3 regions of the Pseudomonas sp. LBUM1679 genome follow, and region 3 is predicted to be linked to each of the others. Evidence: riboswitches for the same ligand, from Rfam matches in the RefSeq annotation. Region 3 holds a riboswitch; each other region holds the start of a gene.

Region 1 (6,027 bases), 1.3 Mb from region 3:
CCTGGTGGGCGGCTTCGAGCAGGCGTCGCAGTAGTTCGGGCTCGACGGTGCCGCCGCTGAAGTGGCGCATGTCGCGGCGTTCGGCGATGGCACGGTAAACCGCTGCGCGTTCGGCTTGGGAGAATGCGTTGTCGGTCATGGCCTCTTCGCTGGCAAGCCAGCTCCTACAGTTGACCGCGTTTGTTCAGGCAACACACTTTCTAATGTGGGAGCGACGATGCGGCGATCCGACTTGCTCGCGATGGCGGCGTCAAGGTCAGGCGCGAACAATGCGGCAATCGCCAATGGATTGGACGGAAAATAAAAATGCACATAAGAGGCCGTCATCCGCCCCAGACGATAAACCGCCTCCGCCCCACGCCCGCCATTCGGGCTCAACCCACGGGCAACCGGCTCAAGCCCGGTACTGGTCAGCGAATGATGATAAGTGTGCCCACGCAGCAACCCTTCCGGCAGTTCCACCGCCTGCAGGGCCAATGCAGCCAGACGCTTCTGCATCACCGCATCCCCGGCCAGCAAGCCGACCAACTCAGCACGAGTGCCTTCGACATCGGTCAACGAATCCAGCAGATACAACATCCCGCCACACTCGGCCAGCAACGGTTTGCCCGCGGCATGGTGAGCGCGAATCGCATCGAGCATCGATGTGTTCTGTGACAGCGCCACATGGTGCAATTCCGGATAACCACCCGGCAGGTACAGACTGTCCGCCTCCGGCAATCCGGCATCCCGGATCGGCGAGAAAAACAGCAACTCGGCGCCCATGGCTCGCAGCAGGTCCAGGCTCGCGCCATAGGTGAAGGCAAAGGCTTCGTCACGGGCCACTGCGATCCGCACGCCAGCCAACAATGGCTTGGCGGCGATCACTTCAGGAGCGGCGAATTCCACGGGCGGCGGCAGCGCAACATCGCAACTGTTGGCCAGTGATTCGGCCGCCGCATCAAGGCGCAGATCGAGATCATTGAGCTCGCTGGCCTGAACCAGCCCCAGGTGTCGGCTCGGCAATTCGATCCCGGTTTCCCGGGACAAGGCGCCGTACCAGCGCAAGCCTTCAGTCAGGCTGCCCTCGAGCAATTGCGCATGCCGCACCGTGCCCACGCGGTTGGCCAATACACCGGCAAACGGCAAGTCCGGCTGATAGCGCGCCAGTCCCAGGGCCAGTGCGCCAAAGGTCTGCGCCATGGCAGTGCCATCGATCACGCCCAGCACCGGCACCCCGAAGTGCCGCGCCAGGTCGGCGCTGGACGGCGTACCGTCGAACAGCCCCATGACCCCTTCGATCAGGATCAGGTCGGCAACAGCTGCGGCTTCCCACAGCAGTCGACGACTTTCCTGCTCGCCGACCATCCACATGTCCAGTTGATACACCGGCGCACCGCTGGCGCGCTCGAGAATCATCGGGTCGAGGAAGTCCGGGCCGCACTTGAAGACCCGGACCTTGCGCCCCTGATTGCGGTGCAACCGGGCCAGTGCGGCAGTGACGGTGGTCTTGCCCTGACCGGAGGCCGGCGCGGCAATCAAGACCGCCGGGCAATGACGTGGTTGGCTCACAATTCGACGCCTTTTTGCGCTTTGATACCGGCCTGGAACGCGTGCTTGATCACCCCCATTTCCGTGACGGTGTCGGCCAGCTCGATCATTTCCGGTTTGGCGCCGCGACCGGTGACCACCACATGCTGCATCGGCGGACGCGCCTGCAAGTCGCTGAGCACCTGATCGAGGTCGAGATAACCGTGCTTGAGCGCGATGTTCAACTCATCCAGCACCACCAGGCCGATGGACGGATCGCTCAACAGTTCCCGGGACACTGCCCAGGCGGCTTCGGCGGCCGCGATATCACGCTGACGATCCTGGGTTTCCCAGGTGAAGCCTTCGCCCATCACATGAAACCGCACCTGCTCTGGAAAACGGCGGAAGAACAGTTCTTCGCCGGTGCTGTTGCGGCCCTTGATGAACTGCACCACGCCACACTGCATGCCATGGCCCAGGGACCGGGCGAGCATGCCAAAGGCCGAGCTGCTCTTGCCTTTGCCGTTGCCGGTCAGCACCAGCAGCAGGCCGCATTCGTTCGGGGAATTGGCGATGCGTTCATCGATCACGGCTTTTTTGCGCAGCATGCGCGCCAGGTGACGTTCATCACGATCGGGGGTATCAGTCATGGGGGAGCTCTCCGTTGAGGCTGGATAACGGCGGGCAGGCACAAGAATAGACGGCAAAAAGCCTGGCATCGCCCACCGTGATGCCGCTGGATGAATCAGGCCGGTCTCCGGGCTCATGAGCGGCGCTGGCCTGACTGCGCGCCTTCCCATGTCGGCTTTCGACACAGTGGCTCAAGGCGCAGTCTTCACTCATTTACCGTTGCGGGGGCAGCGTCGGGATCATGACGCTTCATCGTTCGAAGACCATCACTCACCGACTTCCCTGTTTCACTCTGTCGGCCATGGCCACAGAGCACCTGAAACAAGCCGCGAAGGTTAGAGGGTTGGGGGTGGAGCGTCAATTGAGAAAGCGCCCCGCGGCTGACCGGTTGAACCATCGCGCCTCCCGGCTCCTCTATGATTGTATCAACGCGTCCATAGGGAAGATCAGCATGCGCAAGCCCCAGCTCGTTCTCGTCATCGCGCTCGCCGGAGGGCTCGCCGCCTGTGGTGAAACCTCCAGCCTGCAAGTCATGGACGGCACCGGACCGTCGCCCAAGCTGCCAGAACCGAACAAGACTCTGATCCCGACGGTGAACATCGCCCCGGCGATCGGCTGGCCGGACGGTGCAAAACCCGTCGCGGCGACGGGAACCCAGGTCGCCGCCTTTGCCGAAGGTCTCGATCACCCGCGCTGGCTCTACGTGTTGCCCAACGGCGACGTGCTGGTTGCCGAAACCAATGCGCCACCGAAGCCCGATGATGGCAAAGGCGTCAAAGGCTGGGTCATGAAAAAAGTCATGGGCCGTGCCGGTGCAGCCGTACCGAGCCCGAACCGCATCACGCTGCTGCGGGACAAGGACCACGACGGCATCGCCGAAACCCGTACGGTGTTCCTGGAAAACCTCAATTCGCCGTTCGGCATGACCCTGGTCGGCACTGACCTGTACGTTGCCGATACGGACCGCTTGCTGCGTTTCCACTATGAAAATGGTGAAACGGCGATCAAGTCGCCACCGATCAAAGTGGTCGATCTGCCGGGCGGCACACTCAATCATCACTGGACCAAAAACGTCATCGCCAGCAAGGACGGGAGCAAGCTGTACGTGACGGTGGGTTCCAACAGCAATGTCGCCGAAAACGGCATGGACCAGGAAGAAGGTCGCGCGGCGATCTGGGAAGTGGATCGCGCCACCGGCAACCATCGGATCTTCGCTTCGGGGATCCGCAATCCCAACGGCCTCGCCTGGGAGCCCCAGAGCGGCGCGCTGTGGACCGCCGTCAATGAGCGCGACGAAATCGGCAGCGACCTGGTACCGGACTACATCACTTCGGTGAAGGACGGCGGGTTCTACGGCTGGCCGTACAGCTATTACGGACAACATGTCGATGCACGCGTGACCCCGCAGAATCCTGACCTGGTGGCCAAGGCCATTGCGCCGGACTACGCAGTGGGCCCGCATACGGCATCGCTGGGCCTGACCTTTGCTGAAGGCAACACCCTGCCGTCGCAGTTCAAGGAGGGCGCATTCATCGGCCAGCACGGCTCGTGGAACCGCGACCCGCACAGTGGCTACAAAGTGATTTTCGTGCCATTCAACGCGGGCAAACCGGTGGGGCAACCGGTCGATGTGCTCACCGGGTTCCTCACCGACGACGAAAAAGCCATGGGCCGTCCGGTGGGGGTGGTGATCGATCAGCAGGGCGATTTGCTGGTGGCGGATGATGTGGGGAACAAGGTGTGGCGGGTGTCGGCAGTTAAATGACGTCATTGCTGTAAACGCATAACCCTGTGGGAGCGGGCTTGCCCCGGGCGGCGTTCCGACGATGAGGTCGGCACATTCAACATTGATGCTGCCTGACCCACCGCAATCGCGGGCAAGCCCGCTCCCACAGGGATCTCGGGCGCTCACAATTTCTGTGGTCAACAGAGATCCCTGTGGGAGCGAGACCGGCTTGCCGGCGAAGAGGCCATCAATGCCACCCAAAAATCGCCTGCCTAGCGCTTGCGGCACAAGGTCAATCCATCCCCCAGCGGCAACAACGACAGATCCACCCGCACGTCATCCTTCAAGGCCAGATTGAGTGCCTGGATGGCCCGGGTGTCTGCGCTGTCGGGATTGTCCTCAAGCACCCGCCCGCTCCACAGGGTGTTATCAAACACCGCCAGACCACCGACCCGCAGCAAACGCAACGCATGCTCCAGATAGCTCGGGTAATTGGCCTTGTCGGCATCGATGAAGACCAGGTCGAACTGCCCTGGTTGATCCAGCCGGGCCAGAGTTTCCAGCGCCGGCGCCAACCGTAGGTCAATCCGCCCCGCCAGACCCGCTTCCTGCCAGTAACGGCGCGCAGTAGCGTTGTAATCGCCAGGAATATCACAGCAGATCAGCGAACCGTCATCCGGCAACGCCGCCGCCATGCACAAGGCGCTGTAACCGGTGAAGGTGCCCACTTCCAGCACACGCCTGGCGCCGGTGAGCTTCACCAGCAACGCGAGAAACTGCCCCTGCTCCGGTGCCACCTGCCAGCGCGCCATGGGCAGCGCCTGGGTTTCATCGCGCAAACGCTTGAGCAGCGGCGTCTCCCTGAGGGAGACGTCGAGCAGGTATTGATACAGGGAATCATCGAGATTGAGCGTGCGAGCCGTCATGACCAGAGCCTGCAATCTATGGATTACGTGCCAGATGCTCTGGTTGTAGCACACGCTTGGCGCTCAGGTAGGCTTTCTGCCAATAAGCCTTGGACAAGCTGTCGAGCTTCACCGTACCGCCAGTGGCCGGTGCATGGACGAAGCGACCTTCGCCGACATAGATCCCGGCGTGGCTGACCTGGGAGCCGCCATTGGTGGCGAAGAACAGCAGGTCGCCGGTTTGCAGGCCTTCCTTGCCGACACTGGCCGCCTGCATGCCGATCATCTCGCGGGTGGTGCGCGGCAAGGAAATACCGGCAACATCACGGTAGACGTAACCGATCAGCCCGCTGCAATCAAACCCCGAATCCGGCGTGTTGCCGCCCCATCGATAGGGCGTGCCGACGAGGCCGAGCGCACGAAACAGTACGTCTTCAGCGGCGGGAGAAAAGGCTTGGGAGGGACCGAAAACCAGCGGCGCGCGAATCACCGGTGCCGGTGGCGGCGGTGTGCGGCTGGCGCAGGCGCTGAGCAGCGCGGCGAAGCACATGATTGCGAGGCGGGCCGACATCGTCATAGGCACAACATCCTGATCTGGCTGCGGCTATTTCCACCGACAGGGCAGAAAAGAAAACCGCCTGCGCAGGACGCAGGCGGTTTGCCATCAATATTAGATCAGGATTTTAGCTGCTGCGTGGCAAACTTCAAGTAAGACTTTAAGTTCACCCTACAAAATGTCTGCTTATTTGCGTGCCGTGACGATCGCCGGACCTGTCGCTGGCGCCATCGCGAGTGCGCGCTTGGCTTCGATGAAGGTCTTGCTCCAGTAGCTGTCGCCCAGACTGTCGATCCGGACACCGCCGCTGCGGCGGCTGCTGGAATGGATGAACTGGTTGTCGCCCAGGTAGATCCCGGCGTGACTGACGCGCCCACGACGACCGTTGGTGGCGAAGAACAACAAGTCACCCGGCTTCAGATCGCTGCGAGTCACCAGCGGGGCGTCCACGTTGATCATTTCGCGGGTGGAGCGCGGCAGGTTCATACCGGCCTCTTCCCGAAACAGATAACCGATAAAACCGCTGCAATCGAACCCGGCCTCGGAGGTGCCACCGAAACGGTAACGGGTGCCGATCAGGGACATGCCACGTTCGAGGATGCTGTCGGCCAGAACCGGAAGCTGGTACGACTTGCCATTGGCGAAGCTGGCCAGTTCTTTATCGGTGGCCGCCTCTTGCTCGATAGCTTCCTGGAGAAGAA
Region 2 (6,027 bases), 1.4 Mb from region 3:
GTCGCCCCCGTTCCAGTATCGCCAGGCGATCACAGGTCAGCGCCTGGTTCAGGTCATGCAGGGCGATCAATGTCGTCACCGGAAGCGCCTGTACCACGTTCAGGATCGCGAGCTGGTGCTGGATATCCAGGTGATTGGTCGGTTCGTCCAGCAACAGGATCTGCGGGCGCTGGGCCAGGGCGCGAGCGATGTGCACACGCTGGCGTTCACCGCCGGACAGGCTGTGCCAGGTCCGGTTTTTCAGGTGCGCCGCATCGACGTCGCACAGCGCCTGCTGGACGATGGCAGCGTCCTCGTTCGACCACGGACTCAAGGCCGACAACCACGGCGTCCGGCCCAGGGCGACGGCATCAAACACGTTGATGGCATCCAGCGTGTCGGCCTGTTGCTCAACCACCGCCAGGGTTTGCGCGATGGTTCGCCGAGAGAGTGCCTTGAGGCGCTGGCCGTTGAGGTGAATGTCACCCCGGCTCGGGGTGCGCACGCCGGCCAGCAGTTTGAGCAGCGTGGATTTTCCCGAACCGTTGGGCCCGACGATGCCCAAGGTCTCGCCACGACGGATGTCCAGGTGGATATCGTGCAGCAACTCAGCGTCGCGGACGTGGAAACCGAGGCCGGAACAACTCAGCACGGATTCGCCGATAACAGGTGTGACGGCATTCATCGGGCATTCCTCCGGCCGATCAGGATCAATGCGAACACCGGAGCGCCGACCAATGCCGTGATGACCCCGACCGGGATCACCTGGCCTTTGATCAATGTCCGGGACAGGACATCGGCGGCGATCAGAAACAGGGCACCACCCAGCGCACTAGCCGGCAGCAGGCGCGCATGCCGGGTGCCCAGCAGCAGTCGCACGGCATGGGGAATCACCAGCCCGACGAACCCGATGGAGCCGACAATCGAGACCATCACTGCCGTCACCAGTGCGGCGCAGCTGATCAGCAGCAATTGCACGCGGCGTACCGGGATGCCGAGCGAGGCGGCCGAGTCGGCGCCAAAGGTGAAGGCGTCCAGCGCCCGCCGATGCCACAGGCAAACCACAAGACCGGCCACTGCCACCGGGACGGCCAGCCACACCGACGGCCAGCGCACCCCGCTGAGGTTGCCGAGCAACCAGAACATGATGCCCCGGGCCTGTTCGGAACTGGCCGATTGGGTGATCAGAAACGCCGTGAGCGCATTGAATAGCTGCGAACCGGCAATCCCCGCGAGGATGATCTGCGAGGTGCCGCCGGGCGAACCGCTGGCACGGGCCAGCAACACCACCACGGCGAAGGCGGCAACGGCCCCGGCAAACGCGCCGACCGACAGCGAAATCAGCCCGGCCCCCAGGCCCAGCAACGCCACCAATACCGCACCCGTCGAGGCGCCGGCGGAGATGCCGAGCAGGTAGGGATCGGCCAGCGGGTTGCGCAACAGCGATTGCAGGATCACCCCGCAAGTGGCCAGACCCGCACCGCAGGCCGCCGCCACCAGCGCGCGGGTCAGGCGGTAATTCCAGACGATGCCTTCGTCGATCGGGTCGAGGACATGACCGGCAGCCCACAGTTTATTGGCCAGCACCTGGAACACCACACCCGGAGCGATGGGCGTTTCACCGATGGCCACACCGGCAATGACGGCCAGCAGCAGGGTCACAACGGCCAGCACTGTGCGAATCAGCGTCCTGGTCATTTTGGCAGGTCATAGCCGTCGATGGCTGATGCCAGGGTGGCCAGACCGTCGAACATTCTGACGCTGGCCTGCATGGCCATGGCGTCGAGGATGATGATGCGGTTGTTTTTCACCGCGTCCATGTTGCGGGTCACCGGGTCGCTGCGCAGGAATGCCAGTTTCTTGAGGTGGTCGTCAGCGGGGAAGCGCCGGCGATCCATTCGTGCGATGACCAGGAAAGTCGGGTTGGCCTTGGCGATGGTTTCCCAGCCAACGGTCGGCCATTCTTCGTCGGATTGCACCACGTTACGCACGCCCAGGGTGTTGAGCATGAAGTCGGGAATGCCCTTGTGTCCGGCGACATAAGGGTCGATATCCAGACTGGCACTGGAGAACCAGAACAGCGCACTGGTGTGCTCCAGGTCCTTGTCCTGCACCGTGGCGACCGACTTCGCCAGACTGGCCTTGAGTTCGTCGTTCAACTGCCGGCCACGTTCCTGCACATCGAAGATCTCGGCCAATTGGCTGATGCTCTTGTAAATGCTGTCGATGCGAAACGCCTCCAGCCGTGTGCCGTCGGCGCCGACCAGATTGTCCTTGGCTTCGCAGTCGGAGGGCATCAGGTAGGTCGGGATCTGCAGTTCGTGAAACTGCTCGCGGGTACCGACCACGCCTTGCGGGCCGACCATCCACTCCAGTTCCACGGCCACCAGTTGCGGGCGTTGGCCGATCACCGCCTCGAAACTCGGCTCGTTATCGGCCAGGCGTTGGATTCGGTCGTTCTCTGTCTTGTACTTGGCCAGCACATCGTTGAACCACAGCGAGGTGCCGACCAGCGTGGGGGCAAGCCCCATGGCGTAGAGCATTTCGGTGCCGGCCTGGCCGATGGTCACGGCGCGGCTCGGTGCCTGCGCGAAAGTCAGGGTGCTGCCGCAGTTCTCGACCGTCAGGGGATAGTGGGTCGGGGCCGCATGGGCGAGGGTGGACAGACCCAGGGCGGTGACGAGGGTGGCAAGGCGTGACAGCAGCATGACGCAATCTCCAGTTGACCGTACTCGGAGCAGGGGTACGGACTGGAAACACATCATCGAACGCTGGCGTTAAAGCTCTGACGTAGCGCTCACCACAGGTGACGCACGGCGCAAGGATGTCCTTCCCGGACACCCCGCCGGTTAGTGATTTGCTTGGCCGGCAGGTCTCCTGACTGATGCGTCGGCGCCTGGCTCCAGCCTTCCCGGAAGCGATCCCAGTGGCAGTTCAGGAGCAGGCTCAGCACCTACAGTTGCGGGGGCAGTTCCGATTGATGCCGTGTCGGGCATCTCGGATTCCCTATTAATCCCATGTGGAAACCGGCGGCCGGCATGGTAGTCGATCATGCCGGCCAACGGTCCAGTATTTTTTTCTGGTGTGCCGATTCCAGGGTGCAAGTGCGCGTTGAAGGTAAATCAGCACCAAAGCGCTGCACATGCTTGCAGACCGGGAAATCCCTGCTTAACTCTGAAGCTCTGGTCAGTCAGTGACTCATCGGTCACAGGGCGCTGCGTGACACGCTCGCGCTGTCGCCGCTGTCGCCGCTGGCCCGTGATGCCAGGTTAAACCCCAGGAGGTCTATGCGTTGACGTTTGAACACCACCTTGAGCTTTTAATGTATTTACCTGGCACTTCGCTGTCGGTTCCACCACTACTGCTTTCTGCGATATGGCCCTGTGGGCATTCCTCACGCTGTGCGCTCAGTCCAACGGGTTCAAGGAAGAAAATGACATGATGCCGAACACCGCCATCGTCGAGATTTGCGATAAGTACAAGATTTATACCGAACACTATCTCAACGCCGCCGCTGACAAGACCATCATTCTGGTCAACGGCTCGCTGGCGACAACCGCGTCCTTTGCGCAGACGGTGCGTTACCTGCAGCCGCACTTCAATGTGGTCCTCTACGACCAGCCCTATGCCGGTCAGTCGAAACGACACAACCTCCACGGCGATCCGATCCGCAAGGAAGACGAGGCAGCGATACTGCTGGAATTGATCGAACACTTCGGTGCGCAGCATGTGCTGTCATTTTCCTGGGGCGGTGCGGCGACTTTGTTGGCGCTGGCCCAGCGGCCGCGACGAATCGAGAGGGCGGTCATCAGTTCATTCGCCGCGCGGATCAATACGCCGATGCGCGATTACCTGGAGCGCGGCCTGCACTGTCTCCAGGCCTGCGATCGTCTCAATGTCGGGCGCTTGATCAACGGGACGATTGGCAAGCACCTGCCATCGCTGTTCAAACGCTTTAATCACCGCCATGTCAGCAGCCTGGCGGAGCACGAATACCGGCAGATGCACTTCCATGTGCATGAGGTGCTGACCCAGGACACCCACTGCTACGTCGCCTGTGCCGATGCGATCGAAATCCCGCTGCTGTTTGTCAACGGCGAATGGGATGAATACACCTCGGCGCAAGACGCCCGGCTGTTCGTCAAACATGCCCCTCAGTCCCGGTTCCATACCGTCGCGAACGCCGGGCACTTCCTCGATATGGAACACCCGGCAGCCTGGCAGGAAACCCGGCAGGCCTTGCTCGGTTTTTTGCAGCCAGGGTCGGCGACGCGGGGTCAGGTGATGGGCAATGGTTCATCAGCGATGCCGTACTGCATGGAGAAGGCAGCGATAGGAGCGGCAGCAGCAGTGAGAGGCTGAGGCCAATACCCGCCTGGCACACATTCCCCTGTAGGAGCTGGCTTGCCAGCGAAAGCGGTCTATCAGCCAATACATATATCGACTGACACACCGCCTTCGCTGGCAAGCCAGCTCCTACAGGGGGGAATACGCGTGCACCTGAATATCAGGCCAGTCGGTTGGCCGCCCCCGGAGTAATAAGGGCTTTCTCAGAGCACCCGACAAACCTCTTCCAGCGGACGCGGAGCCGCGCCACCCGCACCTTGCCATGGATCAGGCCGCCCTGGCTCCAGCGCCACCAACCGTGACCTTGCAGCAGGGCGAAGACGCCCTGCAACCAGATCGGGCAAGGCAGGTTCCTCGACTGAAACGATAAGTGGCGCAACCATCAGAAGTTGATCGAGGCGCTCAACCGGGCCGTCAGGGGCGCGCCCTGGAACAGGTAGCCGTCGCCCATGTATTCGCCGGCATCACGCCAGTATCGCTTGTCGAACAGGTTGTCCACGGTCAGGCGGAACACCGTGTCGTAACCGTCGATGCGGGTGCTGTAGCGGCTGCCGAGATTGAAAATGGCGTAGGCACCGGTCTCTACCCCGCCTTGGCGATTGGCATATTTGCTGGCGCTGTATTGCACCCCGCCGAGCAGGCCCAGGCCATCGAACCCGGGCAGGGCGTAGTCGCCCTGGAGGCTGGCGCGCAGCGTCGGCACATTGATTGCCTGATGACCTTCATAGGCCGGCGTGCCGCTGTCGCTGACCCGGGCGCGGATCGCCGCGACACTGGCGGCGATCTGCAGGCGCTGGCTGGCCCAGCCATTGGCCGAGAGTTCCAGGCCGGTGTTCTTCTGTTCGCCCTGCTGGGTGAAAGTGAAGGTGCCGTCGTCATTGGGCCGGGAGTACTGGTATGCCTGGCGGATCTGGAACAGCGCCGCGGCCAGGCTGATGCGCTGCCAGTCGTACTTGATACCCGCCTCGATCTGCCGGGACACGGTTGGCGCGAGGATTTCAAAGGCGTTGGTGGTGAACCACGCCGCTTCGCCACCCAGGGACAGGCCCTTGCTGTAGCGGGTGTACAGCGCCAGGTTGTGCAGCGGCTTGTAGATCAGCGCGGCCTGGGGCAGGAACACATAGCGTTGGGTGTGCCGGGTGGTCTCGCCCTGGCTGTCGAAGGTCTCTTCATCCAGGCGCACTTCGCGCCCGCCGAGCACGGTCTGCCATTGTTCGTTGAAGCTGATCCGGTCATTGAAGAACAGCCCGTACTGGCGGCTGTCCAGGCGTCGATAGGCGTCGTTGAGCGGACCGTCGTAGCGTGCGAAATCTGCGGGTTCGCTACCGATATTGGCGCTGCCGATCATCACGTTGATGATGTCGCGTTTATCCACCACGCGGCGAAACGCGCTGGTGCCTACGCTCAGTTCGTGACCGAGGCCAGCGGTGTCGAAGGCGCCAGTGAAGGCCGCCTGTACCTCGTCATTGCGGCGGGTATCGTCAGGGCTGCGGAAGTCGTAGATGTCGTAGTCGCCCTCGGGGCTGAAGTAATTGGGCACCGCGGCGCTGGCGCAACTGGCGGAACCGTAGCAACCCCAGGCGAACGAGCTGTAGTCATCGATCACCACCCGGCTGCGCGAGGCGCTGATATTGCCTTTCCAGGTGTCGCTGAAGCGATACTCGAAGTTGCCATTGAGGTTCAGCGCATCAGTGGTGACGG
Region 3 (6,027 bases):
CAGTTCGGCGACGAAATCCATGCGTTCCGGTTGCGGTCGATAACACACCACGTCCGACTGACTGCGCTCGCTGCGCCAGGCCAGGTCCTTGAAACTGATCGGCCGGCTGATGATCCGTCCGTCCAGCTCCGGCAGCGCGATGTGCATCGCCAGATCCCGCGGACCGAGGCCCTGCTCGCTGGCGCGCCAACCGGGCTCGTTGTCTTGGGCGCAAATGGCCTGAATCACTGGAATATTGCGGCGAAACGGCCGCAACTGCGGCGCTTCGGGGCTGGACTGGGCGAAACCGGTGGTGTTGAGAATCACACCGGCAGCGACCTCATCCAGCAGGTCCTCGACCACGGCCAGGCAGCCGGGCTCTTTCAAACTGGCCACGGCAATCGGCAGCGGGTTAAGCCCCGCTGCCTGCAAGCGCTGGCAGAAAACATCGATGAAAGCGGTGTTCGCCGCCTGCAGATGCGAGCGGTAAAACAGCACGGCCGCTACCGGTTGATCGGCCTGCCAGTCGGCTTGCCAATCCTGCAGTGCGGCGGGGCTTTGTTGTGGATGGTAGATCGCCGTGCGCGCAAGGGTCTGCGGCTCGGCCCAGGCGTAGTCGCGATCCAGCCAACGATTGGCGAGACAGCGAAACATATCGAGGGCATTGGCCATGCCGCCCTGGCGCAGGTAATGCCAGAGTCGGTCGCGGTCTTGCGCAACCACAGTGCTCAGGTCGCTGAGTTCCGGGTCCGGACGATCATCGCCCGGCACCAGGATCAGCTGCACCCCGCGCCCGGACAACTCCACCAGCCGCTCGACGCCGTAACGCCAATAGGCGATGCCACCGTGCAGGGAAAGCAGAATGACCTTGGCGTGACGCAGGACCTGGTCGACATACAGGTCGACCGAGGCGTGATTCTGCACCTGCATCGGGTTGGCCAGGCGCACGCTCGGGTAATCGTCCGGCAACTGCTGCGCCGCTTCAGCGAGCAGCGCCAGGCTGGAGTCGCCGCTGCACAGGATCACCAACTCGGCGGGGGTCTGTCCAAGGTCGGCGATATTGTCATCCGATACGAAACCGCCGGGCTGGGTCCTGAGCAGGTGCATGGCTTAGACGCTGAGTGCGGCGCGCAATTGCGCTTCGAGCAGCGCCGCGTCCAGCGCCTGGCCGATCAACACCAAGCGCGTGGTGCGCGCTTCTTCGGCGCCCCACTGACGGTCGAAATGCTTGTCAAAGCGCGTGCCCACGCCCTGGATCAACAGGCGCATCGGCTTGCCCGGGATCGCGGCGAACCCTTTGACGCGCAGGATGCCGTGCTGGACCACCAGTTGGGTCAAGGCATCCAGCAGCAGGCTTTCGTCAGCTTGCGGCAGTTCGATGGAGATCGAATCGAAGGCGTCGTGGTCGTGATCGTCCTCGCCTTCATGGTGATGATCATGATGGCTGTGACGACTGTCGATGTGCGCTTCGGAACCGACACCGAGGCCGATCAGTACGTCCAGCGGCAGGCGGCCGCTGCTGGCTTCGATGACTTTCACCGCTGGCGGCAGTTCTTCGGCGACTTCCAGGCGCACACGGGCCAGGTCTTCAGGGCTGATCAGGTCGGCCTTGTTGAGGATCACCAGGTCGGCGCTGGCCAGTTGGTCGGCGAACAGTTCGTGCAGCGGCGATTCGTGGTCCAGGTTCGGGTCGAGTTTGCGCTGGGCGTCGACCTGGTCCGGGAAGGCGGCGAAGGTGCCGGCGGCGACAGCCGGGCTGTCGACCACGGTAATGACCGCGTCGACCGTGCAGGCGCTGCGGATTTCCGGCCACTGGAAGGCTTGCACCAGTGGTTTTGGCAGGGCCAGGCCCGAGGTTTCGATGAGAATGTGATCGAGGTCGCCGCGACGGGCCACCAATTCGCGCATCACCGGGAAGAATTCTTCCTGGACGGTGCAGCACAGGCAGCCGTTGGCCAGTTCGTAGACGCGGCCGCTGGCTTCTTCTTCAGTGCAGCCGATGGAGCACTGCTTGAGGATTTCGCCATCGATGCCCAGCTCGCCGAACTCGTTGACGATCACCGCGATGCGACGACCCTGGGCGTTGTCGAGCATGTGCCGCAGCAAGGTGGTCTTGCCCGAGCCGAGGAAGCCGGTAACGATGGTGACGGGAAGTTTGGCCAGTGTTTTCATCGGATGCCCTTTGGCAAGGTGGCGGGCATACGGGACGACAATCGCTGCGACGGATGTGCGCGCGCAAGAGTTCCGCCACCGGATCACCCCGCCCGGTTGTAGTGAGAATCTGTGTCGAGGCAGGTCTCCTGGCTGACGGTGTGCCGGGCTTGTGGGCCTGGCATTCGCTGCGCCTTCCCGCGAACCCGTTGCACAGGGTTTGCAGTGGCGTGGCAGCGAACATCACCGTTCACAGTTGCGGGGGCAGCCGCGGCATCGACCGCGTTCCCTTCTTAGCTTCGGCAGACGCCGAAGAACCTCGAATGCGCAAGGCTACGCATCGTGTGGAGGCGGGTCAATCGTTGAGCGGTACGCGTTCCCCTGTAGGAGCTGCCGAAGGCTGCGATCTTTTGATTTTGCTTATTAAAATCAAGATCAAAAGATCGCAGCCTTCGGCAGCTCCTACAAAGAGCCAATCATCATTCGGCTCCAGGTGAGAACCCTTGCCAATTGACGCCCAACCCCCGCCCATGCTCTCCTACACGCCTTGTTACGGGTGCCCTTCACAGGGTGAAACGGGAAACCGGTGAATCATGTGCTTTACTCAAGGCCATGTCAGTCCGGTGCTGCCCCCGCAACGGTAAGCGAGCGAAGCGTCAGATCCACTGTGCCAGCAGTTCGGCATGGGAAGGTGACGCTTGCAGGTACAGGCGCAAGCCTTGGCCCCTCGCGAGCCCGGAGACCGGCCCGCAACACAAAGTGACCATTACGATCACTGAATAACAAACCCGCGGTGGGCGGGCGCTGTTTGAACCTCTGCGTGCCCGGCTCGCAGGGGTCTTCCATGCGCTCTATTCACCCACTGACAGACCAGAGGGAAGCGCCATGTCGATCATCAGCAGCACCGGCAGCAACACGGACAAGAGCACCGCCAGCAGCACCACGACCCTGACTCAACGCCTGACCGCCGCCGCCTGTGCGTCGATCCTTGGCGCCTGCCTTGTGTATTTCGCCGGTTTCTCGCACATCGAGGCGGTGCACAATGCTGCGCACGACACCCGTCACAGCTCCGCCTTCCCGTGCCATTGAGACCTGTCGACATGATCAAGCGTATCGCGCAAACCGCAGGTTTCACTGGGCTGCTGGCCGCCCTGCTGCTGACCCTGCTGCAAAGTTTCTGGGTTTCGCCGCTGATTCTGCAGGCCGAGACCTACGAAAAATCCGAGCCGGCGGCTGTTGAAGTCCATGAGCACACCGCAGGTGCCGTCGCCGCTCACACCCATGATGCCGAGGCCTGGGAACCGGAAGACGGCTGGCAGCGCGTGCTGTCGACCACCGGTGGCAACCTGGTGGTAGCGGTCGGTTTCGCGTTGATGCTCGCCGGTCTCTACACTTTGCGCGCCCCGACCAGAACCTCTCAAGGCCTGCTCTGGGGCCTGGCCGGCTATGCGACCTTCGTGCTGGCGCCGACCCTCGGCCTGCCGCCTGAATTGCCGGGGACTGCCGCGGCCGATCTGGCGCAACGGCAGACCTGGTGGATCGGCACTGCCGCCTCCACCGCGGCCGGCATCGCCCTGATCGTGTTCAGTCGTCATTGGCTGATGAAGATCCTCGGTGTCGCCATCCTTGCCGTGCCACACGTGATTGGCGCGCCACAACCGGAAGTTCATTCGATGCTCGCGCCGCAAGCGCTCGAGTCGCAGTTCAAAATCGCTTCGCAGCTGACCAACGTCGCGTTCTGGCTGGCCCTGGGCCTGATCAGCGCCTGGTTGTTCCGCCGCAAAAGCGATGGCCAATACCACGCATGACGGATAACAGCACCGTGCCGACCCTGGTGGTCGGCCTGGGCTGCCAGCGCGGCTGCCCCGTGAGTACGTTGCGGGCATTGCTCGACCAGGCGCTGCAGGCTCATCGCATCGAGCTACACCAGGTCAAGGCACTGGCCAGCATCGACCTGAAGCGCGAAGAACCGGGCCTCATCGAACTGGCCGCACAGCTCGCGCTGCCGCTGATGTATTTCAGCAGCGAACAATTGGCCGGTTACCAGCCGCAACTCAGCCACCGCTCGGACATCGCGTTCGAACGCACCGGCTGTTACGGCGTCGCGGAAAGTGCCGCCCTGGCCCTGGCCGAACAACTGGCCCAGGCGCCGGCGAAGCTGCTGATTTCACGACAGAAATATGCCCAGGCCACCCTCGCGTTGGCTGGCGCTGCATAAAACCCCCGACAATCCCCGCCTTCGATCATGAGCAATCTTCATCTGAAGCCTTGCCCAGGCCCTTTTTCACAGGAACCGACGATGACTGTCTATTTCATTGGCGCAGGCCCCGGCGACCCGGAACTGATCACCATCAAAGGCCAACGGCTGATCCGCAGCTGCCCGGTGATCATCTATGCCGGCTCCCTGGTGCCCGCCGCCGTACTCGAAGGTCATCAGGCCGAACAACTGGTGAACAGCGCCGAACTGCACCTGGAACAGATCATCGAACTGATCAAGTGCGCCCATGCCAAGGGCCAGGATGTGGCGCGGGTGCATTCCGGCGATCCGAGCCTGTATGGCGCCATCGGCGAGCAGATCCGCTACCTGCGTGAACTCGATATTGCCTTTGAAATCATTCCCGGTGTGACCGCGACAGCGGCCTGTGCGGCCCTGCTGGGTGCGGAGTTGACCTTGCCGGACGTGTCACAGAGCGTGATTCTGACCCGCTACGCCGACAAGACGACGATGCCGGCCGGCGAAGAGTTGGGCAGCCTGGCGCAGCATGGGGCAACCATGGCGATCCATCTGGGGGTCAATCATCTGCAGAAGATCCTGGTCGAATTGCTGCCGCATTACGGTGCGGACTGTCCGATCGCGGTGATTCACCGGGCGACCTGGCCGGATCAGGATTGGGTGGTGGGGACGCTTGAGGATATTGCCGGGAAGGTCGAGGCGAAGGGGTTTCGGCGCACGGCGTTGATTCTGGTGGGTCGGGTGCTGGGGAGTGATCAATTCAGTGAGTCGTCGCTGTATCGCGCAGGGCATGCGCATCTCTACAGACCCTAAGATCAAAAGATCGCAGCCTCCGGCAGCTCCTACATTGGAATGCGTACTCCCTGTAGGAGCTGCCGAAGGCTGCGATGTTTTGGGGCTCAGGTGATTTCCCATAAAAAAACGGCGCTCACGGGGCGCCGTTTTTTTATTTTTTGCAGCGAACACCTTACTTAGTAGTAGGCGTTTTCTTTCTGCGTATGGTCGGTCACGTCCCGAACACCCTTCAACTCGGGAACACGCTCAAGCAAGGTGCGCTCAATGCCTTCGCGCAGGGTGACGTCCGCCTGGCCGCAGCCCTGGCAGCCACCGCCGAACTTGAGCACGGCGATGCCGTCCTCGACCACATCGATCAGGCTGACCTGACCGCCGTGGCTCGCGAGCCCCGGGTTGATCTCGGTCTGCAGGTAATAGTTGATACGCTCGTTGATCGGGCTGTCGGCGTTGACCATCGGTACTTTGGCGTTTGGCGCCTTGATGGTCAGCTGGCCGCCCATGCGGTCGGTGGCGTAGTCGACTACCGCGTCGTCCAGGAACGCTTCGCTGAACGAATCGATGTAGGCGGTGAAGCTTTTCAGCCCCAGCGCCGTGTCTTCAGGTTTTTCTTCGCCCGGCTTGCAGTAGGCAATGCAGGTTTCGGCGTACTGGGTGCCAGGCTGGGTGATAAAGACGCGGATGCCGATACCCGGCGTGTTCTGCTTGGAGAGCAGATCGGCCAGATAGTCGTGGGCGGCGTCGGTAATGGTAATAGCGGTCATGGAAACTCCTCGCAGGCTTGGGCGCAGTTTACGCCAATCAACGCGCCGGACAAAGTCCTAGTATTTTTGTCGGGAAAGTGTGGGCGTGGCAGCGCTCAAACATGAGCG

What was found. A riboswitch is a leader RNA that binds a small molecule or an ion and turns the genes downstream of it on or off. The one in region 3 is predicted to bind cobalamin.
Region 1: it holds a riboswitch for cobalamin, as region 3 does, so the genes downstream of both, cobO (cob(I)yrinic acid a,c-diamide adenosyltransferase) here and ACA062_RS18360 (CbtB domain-containing protein) in region 3, are expected to answer to the same signal.
Region 2: it holds a riboswitch for cobalamin, as region 3 does, so the genes downstream of both, ACA062_RS12260 (ABC transporter substrate-binding protein) here and ACA062_RS18360 (CbtB domain-containing protein) in region 3, are expected to answer to the same signal.

The regions. Positions count from the first base shown of each region.
Region 1 is NZ_CP166774.1:5,345,628-5,351,654, forward strand. It holds gene bluB (5,6-dimethylbenzimidazole synthase) at 1-139, opposite strand, end outside; gene ACA062_RS24195 (cobyrinic acid a,c-diamide synthase CobB) at 136-1,551, opposite strand; gene cobO (cob(I)yrinic acid a,c-diamide adenosyltransferase) at 1,548-2,159, opposite strand; cobalamin riboswitch at 2,241-2,474, opposite strand; gene ACA062_RS24205 (PQQ-dependent sugar dehydrogenase) at 2,591-3,904, shown strand; gene ACA062_RS24210 (O-methyltransferase) at 4,138-4,791, opposite strand; gene ACA062_RS24215 (C40 family peptidase) at 4,808-5,347, opposite strand; gene ACA062_RS24220 (C40 family peptidase) at 5,513-6,027, opposite strand, start outside.
Region 2 is NZ_CP166774.1:2,650,164-2,656,190, forward strand. It holds gene ACA062_RS12250 (ABC transporter ATP-binding protein) at 1-664, opposite strand, end outside; gene ACA062_RS12255 (FecCD family ABC transporter permease) at 661-1,677, opposite strand; gene ACA062_RS12260 (ABC transporter substrate-binding protein) at 1,674-2,687, opposite strand; cobalamin riboswitch at 2,830-3,025, opposite strand; gene ACA062_RS12265 (alpha/beta fold hydrolase) at 3,418-4,341, shown strand; gene ACA062_RS12270 (TonB-dependent siderophore receptor) at 4,709-6,027, opposite strand, start outside.
Region 3 is NZ_CP166774.1:4,045,216-4,051,242, forward strand. It holds gene cobN (cobaltochelatase subunit CobN) at 1-1,086, opposite strand, end outside; gene cobW (cobalamin biosynthesis protein CobW) at 1,090-2,151, opposite strand; cobalamin riboswitch at 2,253-2,467, opposite strand; cobalamin riboswitch at 2,668-2,895, shown strand; gene ACA062_RS18360 (CbtB domain-containing protein) at 3,016-3,219, shown strand; gene ACA062_RS18365 (CbtA family protein) at 3,231-3,938, shown strand; gene ACA062_RS18370 (cobalamin biosynthesis protein) at 3,935-4,348, shown strand; gene cobM (precorrin-4 C(11)-methyltransferase) at 4,430-5,176, shown strand; gene nfuA (Fe-S biogenesis protein NfuA) at 5,335-5,919, opposite strand.